Regions from separate parts of the Vibrio sp. 03_296 genome, predicted to be linked through region 1. Evidence: predicted binding sites of a transcription regulator. Region 1 holds the regulator's gene; the other holds the start of a gene.
The links. Region 1 encodes CRP, which controls carbon source genes, mostly activating them, when cyclic AMP is high. Its sites were predicted from a motif close to TGTGANNNNNNTCACA; they were not measured.

Region 1 (4,313 bases):
GATGAACAACAACTGACGTTTCAAGAGCAAGAGTGGCATCAAGTACAAGCCTGCTTGGGCCGCTCTGAAACGCTACTGCATACCTACCGCGATCTCCGTCGTCAGTTTAAACAGCATCTACCGGATACCCTCTATCGCGAAGCGCTGCAATTTGAACTGCAATTGGAAAAGCAGCAACAATCCGATCTCGTTGATTGCATCAACACCCTAACGCTGTCTCCCAACCAGCAACAGCCGCTCACACAGCGCTACTGCCAACATCTCGGTGCTGCGCACCTCTACAACGCCTTCGTCGTTGCCTCACCGTCACAGAAACTCAGTTGAAGTGTGATCCTGAGCCCGTCTCACAAAGAACATTCCCCTCAATGATTGACGAAAAGTTGAGCTGAAGGACTAAATTAACTCGTATCACGCATACAAAGGTCAGTGAAATGCCTCGCTGATCCAAATCACTCAAAGAGCAACACACATGACTCAGTTTACCGCCGCAGCTGGGATAAAAAATCCACACCTACAAACCTTATTGCCGCGCTTAATTCGTAAAAAAGCCTTGTTCGAACCTTTATGGCAAACGCTGGACACCCCAGATGGCGATTTTTTGGATCTCGCTTGGAGCGAATCTCCGCACAATGATCAAGCCAAAAACAAACCCTTATTTGTGTTGTTTCACGGCCTTGAAGGCTGCTTCTACAGCCCTTACGCCAATGGTCTAATGAAAGCCTTTGCTGACGCTGGTTGGCTGGCGGTGATGATGCATTTTCGTGGTTGCAGCGGTAAGCCTAATCGCCTCGCGCGCGCGTACCATTCCGGCGAAGTAGAGGATGCAAGACTGTTTCTTACGCATTTGCACGACGCGTTTCCTCACTCGGTCAAAGTAGCCGTGGGTATCTCCTTGGGAGGCAATATGCTGGCCAACTACTTGGCCAAGTATCAGGGAGACGAACGACTGGATGCGGCGACCATCGTCTCTGCACCGCTTGATTTGTCCGCTTGCTCGCAACGTATTGAGCAAGGGTTTTCGCGCGTCTATCGTCGCTACTTACTCTCCTCGCTCAAACGCAATGCACTGCGTAAGCACCATTTGCTGGCTGGCGAACTCGACCTTTCCTATCAAGCGATTAAACGAGTAACAAGACTGTACGACTTTGATGACTTGATCACCGCCCCGCTGCACGGCTTTCAAGATGCCGCCGATTACTATCAGCAGTGCTCTGGGCTCAACAAACTGCGCGATATTCGCATTCCGACTCAAATCATTCACGCGAAAGACGATCCCTTTATGACCGACGCAGTGATCCCTAAGTTTGTGCTCCCAGACAACATCGATTATCGACTGTTTGATCACGGTGGTCATGTCGGTTTTCTCAGCGGAACCGCACTGCAACCGCGATTTTGGCTAGAAGAAGCGCTGCCCGCCTACTATGAAAGTATGGCGGTTTCTGGATAATAGCGCCCCTGTCGGCCAACAAATCCACTCACGAGCATAGAATAAAGAGGTATTTATGATCGTTCCATGGCAACAAATCAGCCCTGAGGCGCTGAGCAATTTGATTCGCGAGTTTGTGCTGCGTGAAGGCACCGATTACGGTGAAAGTGAATACTCACTTGAGGAAAAAATCGCACAAGTACAGCAGCAGTTGGAATGCGGCGAAGCGGTGGTGGTTTTCTCTGAGTTACACGAAACCGTGGATATTCAGTTAAAACAAAAATTCTAGCTGCTCCACACTTTACCGAATCCTATCCCATGACAAGCAAAGTGAACGTGCTATAGTGGGACAAACGATAGCTCCGCGGGAGGCCGATTCCCGCTCAACAGGTAAGTTTGAATACGACAAGGTCTGTCATGTCTGCAAAACACCCAATAATAGCCGTCACAGGTTCATCCGGTGCCGGCACCACCACCACCTCCGAAGCTTTCCGCAAGATGTTCAATATGATGAGCATCAAGCCCGCATGGGTCGAAGGGGATAGCTTCCACCGTTTTACGCGCCCAGAGATGGATGTCGAAATTCGCAAGGCAAAAGAACAAGGCCGTCATATCAGCTATTTTGGCCCTCAAGCCAACGATTTCCCAGCTCTAGGCGAATTTTTCCGCCAATACGGTAAATCTGGCACTGGTGAAGTGCGCCGCTATCTGCACACTTTTGACGAAGCGGTACCCTACAACCAAATGCCCGGCACTTTTACCCCATGGCAAAAGCTACCCGAAAATACCGATGTGCTGTTTTATGAAGGGCTGCACGGTGGCGTCGTGGATGGCGAAGTGAATGTCGCGCAACACGTCGATTTCTTGATAGGCATGGTACCGATCGTCAACTTAGAGTGGATTCAAAAATACGTCCGTGACACCCGTGATCGCGGTCATTCACGCGAGGCTGTGATGGATTCGATTGTGCGCTCAATGGACGACTATCTGAATTACATCACACCGCAATTTTCTCGTACTCACATCAACTTTCAGCGAGTCCCAACGGTCGATACCTCCAATCCGCTCAACGCCAAAGGCATCCCAAGCCTTGATGAAAGCTTTGTGGTGATTCGTCTTAGAGGAATCAAAAACGTTGATTTTCCATACCTACTGGCGATGATCGATGGCTCGTTCATGTCACGCCACAACACCCTTGTGGTGCCGGGAGGAAAAATGAGTTTTGCTATGGAATTAATTGTGCAGCCTATCCTGCAACAATTGATTGAAACGGGCAAAATTGGATAAAAACCCAGCACAGAGAGCGATTACTTTTCATACCGTGATCATGTGCACAGTTTTGCTTAAAAAATCCGATACTCGGCACGATTAAAATCAAGAAATCGTTTTCGAAAAAGGATACTATTTCAAACCGAAACACAAGATAGCTTGCAGCCTTAGTTAACAGCTCTTATTCTAGGAAGCCAAGATTAAGGCTTCGCTAAAATACGGATAGCGGCAAGCGTACCCTGCAGAGGAAGTGAGATATTATGGTTCTAGGTAAACCTCAAACCGATCCAACACTAGAGTGGTTTCTTTCACACTGTCATATTCATAAGTACCCATCAAAAAGCACGCTAATTCATGCGGGCGAAAAAGCAGAAACACTTTACTACATCGTAAAAGGTTCTGTTGCGGTACTGATTAAGGATGAAGAAGGTAAAGAAATGATCCTTTCTTACCTAAATCAAGGTGACTTTATTGGTGAATTAGGCCTGTTTGAAGAAGGCCAAGAGCGTACCGCTTGGGTTCGCGCAAAATCTCCTTGTGAAGTCGCGGAAATCTCATTCAAGAAATTCCGTCAGCTAATTCAGGTAAACCCTGACATCCTGATGCGTCTATCTGCTCAGATGGCAAGCCGTCTGCAAGTGACCAGCCAAAAAGTGGGTGACTTGGCATTCCTAGACGTAACTGGTCGTATCGCTCAGACGCTATTGAATCTTGCTAAACAACCAGATGCGATGACACACCCAGATGGCATGCAGATCAAGATCACTCGTCAAGAAATCGGTCAAATCGTTGGCTGTTCTCGTGAGACAGTAGGTCGTATCTTGAAGATGCTCGAAGAGCAAAACCTGATTTCTGCACATGGCAAGACTATCGTTGTTTACGGTACTCGTTAATTTCCATTAGCGATGAACAGTTTCAAAAGCCACTCATGGCAACATGAGTGGCTTTTTTGTTTCACAGAGACGGCAATTGAGAGCCGTGAGCGACTCTGTTAACCGCTTCTGTTAACCATTAGTGCTTTCGAAAATCTTATCGGCAGAAGCTTCTACAAACCCTGGGTAAAGCTCACCGTTGTCCATCGGGTAACGCTTGGCGAATTCGTAGAAACCACCAGGAACGATTTCACTGCCCTCGCTAAAGTGCACCGCCACTTTGTCGGCCATGGTCGAGGATTGCTCGAGCAACACCTCTGGCGAGCCTTTGACTTCACCACCCACTTCGTTAATGACAAAACCTGCGTTGCGTAAGTGATCATTCACGCCTTTAACCGAGTCCAACGCCTTGAGCTGATTAACACTGACGGTAAAGTGATTGGCACCATAGCCATGAGCCGCCAACCAAGACGCGTATTCACTTTCTTGTGCTAGGGTTTGGTAATCAGCAAACGACAGCTCCCATAAGCGACCACCGTGTAAAAATGCACAGTCCTCTAGGCGAGAAGCGTCGACTTGCGCCACCAATTTTTCGACGATGGCTTGCAACGCCTCCGAGCATTCATCCACTTTGAGCGCGCTGATAAACACTTTAGGTTGGGTCGGGTCGGGATGCTCAAAGTGCTTGGCAATCAACTTTTTGCTCTTAAACAGGTAATCACCACACGCCACATAGCCAAGGGCTA
Region 2 (4,313 bases), on a different contig from region 1:
GCTGAGTTAGGGTACGAGCCTGCCCAGTTTAAACTCGCACAAGCTTTAGAAAGCGGCATAGGGACGCAAGTCAATATTAAAAGCGCCGCAAATTGGTACCTCCACTCGGCACTTCAAGGTAATCAAGCTGCCCTACTGCGTTTGGGTAATCTCTATGAACAGCACGGCAATGAATTTAGCAATCTTGAACTTGCTCAGCAGTGGTTTGGTATTGCGGCAAAAACCAATCCGCAAGCCGATCAAGAATACAATCGCATACTTGAACTTAAATTCAACCAGTTGCGTGCTAAGCAAGTCTCTGCGATATCGCAGCTCGATAACGCTTTGGCAGAACCCGTTGACGAGCATTCGCTCACATCAAACCAAACCAATTTCTCGCAAAAAAACCGTGCTTCTGTAGTCAGTGATTGGATCCCTATTGCTCTCTTGCTCACCGTTATTCTTGTAGCCGTCTCTTTAGCGCGCACAATACGAAAACGTCGACTCACTCAGCAAATAGACCACGACTTAACACTAGAAAAGGAACTGAAAAGTCAGCAGTTCAGTAACAAGCAGTTAAAACGCCAGTTAGAAAAAGTCTTTAACGAGTACAAAAAGCTGCAGAATCAACAAAAAAATCATAAGGTAGCGCTGGCTTGCGCGATGTTTGGTTACCTGCCAAGTAACATTCCTGACGAAAAGTCGATCAAAATTCGCTTCCGCCAGCTTTCGAAACTCTACCACCCAGATGCCAGGGGTAGTGAAGAGGAAATGAAGCGTCTAAACGGAGCATTAAAAGTACTATTACAGAATGTTACAAATAAGCAACATAACAATTGTTGATATATCAATCAAAACACGAAACACCCATACAATCTACTCTCGCAATCGATTACGCTCTCAAATTTTATTTACAGACATTTAACACCCATAGAAAAGTTATGGCATAATAGCGCCGCAAAATAACACCTAACCAAGACTCTAGGTGGGGAGAACGAGATGTTTACAATTGAAGGCACCTGCGATTGGTGCAAAAAGCCAAGAATGCTGACTAGACATGACTATCTTGATGGCAAATGCCATCATGCATGTCAAGAATGCAATGACATTGCGAAAATTGATGTGCGCTTGTTTAACATTGGTGAACAACAGATGCGTGATCGTCAAATGTTAAGTTCATAGTGTCAGCTAGCCGCACTTTATCGTAAATAAAAAATCAATAAGCTTGGATAACCACTCTAGGAATGAATCAAGCGTCAATGGATGATTTCGATACCCTCTCTTTGCAGAGGGTATTTTTTATCGTCAGTGCCAGCTTCCCCTTCGCTTCTTCTACCCATTTTTCTCCTCAAACAGACAGACCTTCGCATAACGAGAAATATTCAACTATCTTTCTGAAGCATTGTGCAATCGAATACATTTGTGACATCACTCTAATAATGCAACATAAACCATCGTTACATTACTTATAGTGACAAAGATCACTGAAGAGTTTTCGTTCTTGCATAGAATAACCTTCCATGCAATTACAAGGATTCACCATGAAGAGTCGCTTTGAGAACGCGCTGGCAAGCGCACCAGAATCACTTTCACGCCATCTAGCGCCTATCATTTTGGCTGCTGACTTTGATGCTTCCCTTTCAACAGTTCAGTTTGATGAGTTACTCAAGCAAACAGGGATGACCGATAACCAACTGCGCGTTGCGCTGCTTCCCTTTGCTGCCGCCTACTCTTACGCGCCCATCTCTGAGTTTTATGTTGGCGCGATCGTTCGTGGCCTATCTGGTACTCTTTATTTTGGCGCTAATATGGAGTTTGATGGAGTCCAACTTGGACAAACAGTTCATGCTGAACAATCGGCGATCAGCCATGCATGGATGAAAGGCGAGCAAGGTCTTTCAGACATCACCATTAATTTCAGCCCTTGTGGCCACTGCCGTCAATTCATGAATGAATTATCCAGTGCCAAAGAGCTTAAGATTCAATTGCCAGAGCGCGAAGAAAAGAAACTACACGACTATCTGCCAGATTCATTTGGCCCTTCAGATTTGGGCATCGAATCCGCATTAATGAGCCAAGTCCATCATGGTTTCACCACTGAAGATGATGATGCCTTAATGCAACGTGCGGTTGAAGCGATGAACCGCAGTCATGCACCTTATACACACAACTTGAGTGGCGTGGCATTGCAAACGGAAAGTGGACGAGTTTATCTGGGTGCATACGCCGAAAACGCCGCTTTCAACCCAAGCCTTCCACCACTGCAAGTGGCTTTAATTCAGTTGCTTCTAGCAGGCGAGAGATTTGAAAATATTCAATCGGCGGCGCTTGTTGAAAGCCATAAAGGCAAAATTAGCCACTTAGCATGCACTCAGTCAACACTGGAAGCCTTAAAACCCGACATTCCAGTGAGTTATCTCAGCCTATAGCGATATCTCGTCAGCCCTACTTTACGTAGGGCTTTCTTTAAAACCACAAAGCAAACGTTTGCTTTGTGGGTCAAATTGAGTATGATCGGCGGCAATTTTATTCTCTCTGATTACTTTTAAAGGAAGCACTATGTTCGGTACCGCGACTCGCGAAAGCGCCACACGCGTATTACTTTTAGGCTCTGGTGAACTCGGTAAAGAGGTGGCAATCGAATGCCAACGTCTTGGTCTGGAAGTGATTGCCTGTGATCGTTACCCTGATGCACCCGCGATGCAAGTAGCACACCGCAGTTATGTTTTCGACATGTTAGATGCAAGCGAGTTAGAAAAAGTTATCGCCGTAGAACAACCTGCGTTTGTGGTTCCGGAGATCGAGGCCATCGCAACAGACAAGTTGGTAGAACTTGAGGAACAAGGCTTAAACGTGGTTCCTAGTGCAAAAGCAACCAAACTTACGATGAACCGTGAAGGGATTCGTCGTTTAGCTGCAGAAGAGCTTGGCCTCACTACCTCACCCTATCGCTTTGCAGATAACTATCAGCAATTTGTCGAAGCCGTTGAAGCGGTGTCGATTCCTTGCGTTGTAAAACCCGTGATGAGTTCTTCTGGCAAAGGACAAAGCGTGATTAAATCTCCAGCCGACATTGAGAAAGCATGGCAATACGCTCAAGAAGGCGGTCGCACAGGCGCTGGACGAGTGATTGTTGAAGGCTTTATCGACTTCGATTATGAGATCACTCTTCTTACCGTCCGCGCGGTTGATGGCGTGCATTTCTGTGCACCAATTGGCCATCGACAAGAAGATGGGGATTATCGTGAATCGTGGCAACCACAAAAAATGTCTGAAAATGCTATCAAAGCCGCAGAATACACCGCCGAGCAGGTCGTCAATGCGTTAGGCGGCTACGGTCTTTTCGGTGTAGAACTTTTCGTCAAAGGTGACAAGGTGATCTTCAACGAAGTCTCCCCTCGCCCGCACGATACTGGGCTAGTAACGCTCATCTCTCAAGAAATGTCTGAATTTGCTCTCCACGTTCGCGCATTTACTGGCATGCCAGTCAACAAGATTACCCAATACGGCCCTTGCGCGTCAGCGGTGATTTTAGGCAATGGTCAGTCAGAGAACATTCGCTTTGACGGGATGTCTGACGCTCTTGAACAACCGCAAACCCAGTTACGTCTTTTTGGCAAACCCGATATTAATGGTCGTCGTCGTTTAGGCGTGGTGTTGACACGTCGTTCTAGCACTGAAAAAGCAGTGGATGCGGCAATAGAAAGTGCCAAGAAAATCAAAGTAATTTACTGAATATCGTTTTTCGGTTCAGCCGATTAAAAAGGGTAGCTCACGCTACCCTCTGTTATTTGTCGCTTTCAATAACGTAGACTTCTTCGCTAAAGCGACTTAAGCCTTGTTTTGCAATTTTGGGATGATGTTCATCCGCAATGTCTTGATGCAAACGTGTCACACGCATGCCCGAAAATAAGTGTTCTATCTCTTTTTGAGCCACCGAAAACGGAGGGCCAGACATCTCTTGCTGAGGGTAATCTAAACTCACCAGTAAAATACGCCCGCCAGGATTTAATAGACCACGAATGCGTTGTACATACTCCACTCGCATCTCTTTTGGCAACGCGATCAGTGCAGCACGGTCGTATATCAAATCTGCTTTACTGAGCGGAGCGGTGAAAAAATCCCCCGCGTAAATAGCCAACTCATCAAACTGATAGAGCTCATGTTGGTCGGAAATCGGAATCACCGTCGGAGTGTAGAAGTGCTCTGCAAAAAATGACCGCACAGCAATCAAACTAAGTTCAGCGCCTTCAACGTGATCATGTTTTGTGGCTAACCACGCAAGATCTTCTGTTTTGCCACAAAGTGGAACCAAAACCGTTTCTTCTCGCTTC

Region 2: a site for CRP is predicted at 1,401-1,416, ahead of cdd (cytidine deaminase). Genes of this name have one in related genera too.

What each region holds. Positions count from the first base shown of each region.
Region 1 covers NZ_NPKW01000127.1:10,099-14,411, forward strand. Annotated here, with positions in the region: gene CIK04_RS15545 (TIGR02444 family protein) at 1-324, shown strand, start outside; gene CIK04_RS15550 (hydrolase) at 470-1,447, shown strand; gene CIK04_RS15555 (YheU family protein) at 1,503-1,715, shown strand; gene CIK04_RS15560 (phosphoribulokinase) at 1,844-2,713, shown strand; gene crp (cAMP-activated global transcriptional regulator CRP) at 2,956-3,588, shown strand; gene CIK04_RS15570 (DUF1338 domain-containing protein) at 3,700-4,313, opposite strand, start outside.
Region 2 covers NZ_NPKW01000088.1:1,709-6,021, reverse strand. Annotated here, with positions in the region: gene CIK04_RS11375 (J domain-containing protein) at 1-822, shown strand, start outside; gene CIK04_RS11370 (hypothetical protein) at 979-1,161, shown strand; gene cdd (cytidine deaminase) at 1,521-2,408, shown strand; gene purT (formate-dependent phosphoribosylglycinamide formyltransferase) at 2,539-3,714, shown strand; gene CIK04_RS11355 (thiopurine S-methyltransferase) at 3,767-4,313, opposite strand, start outside.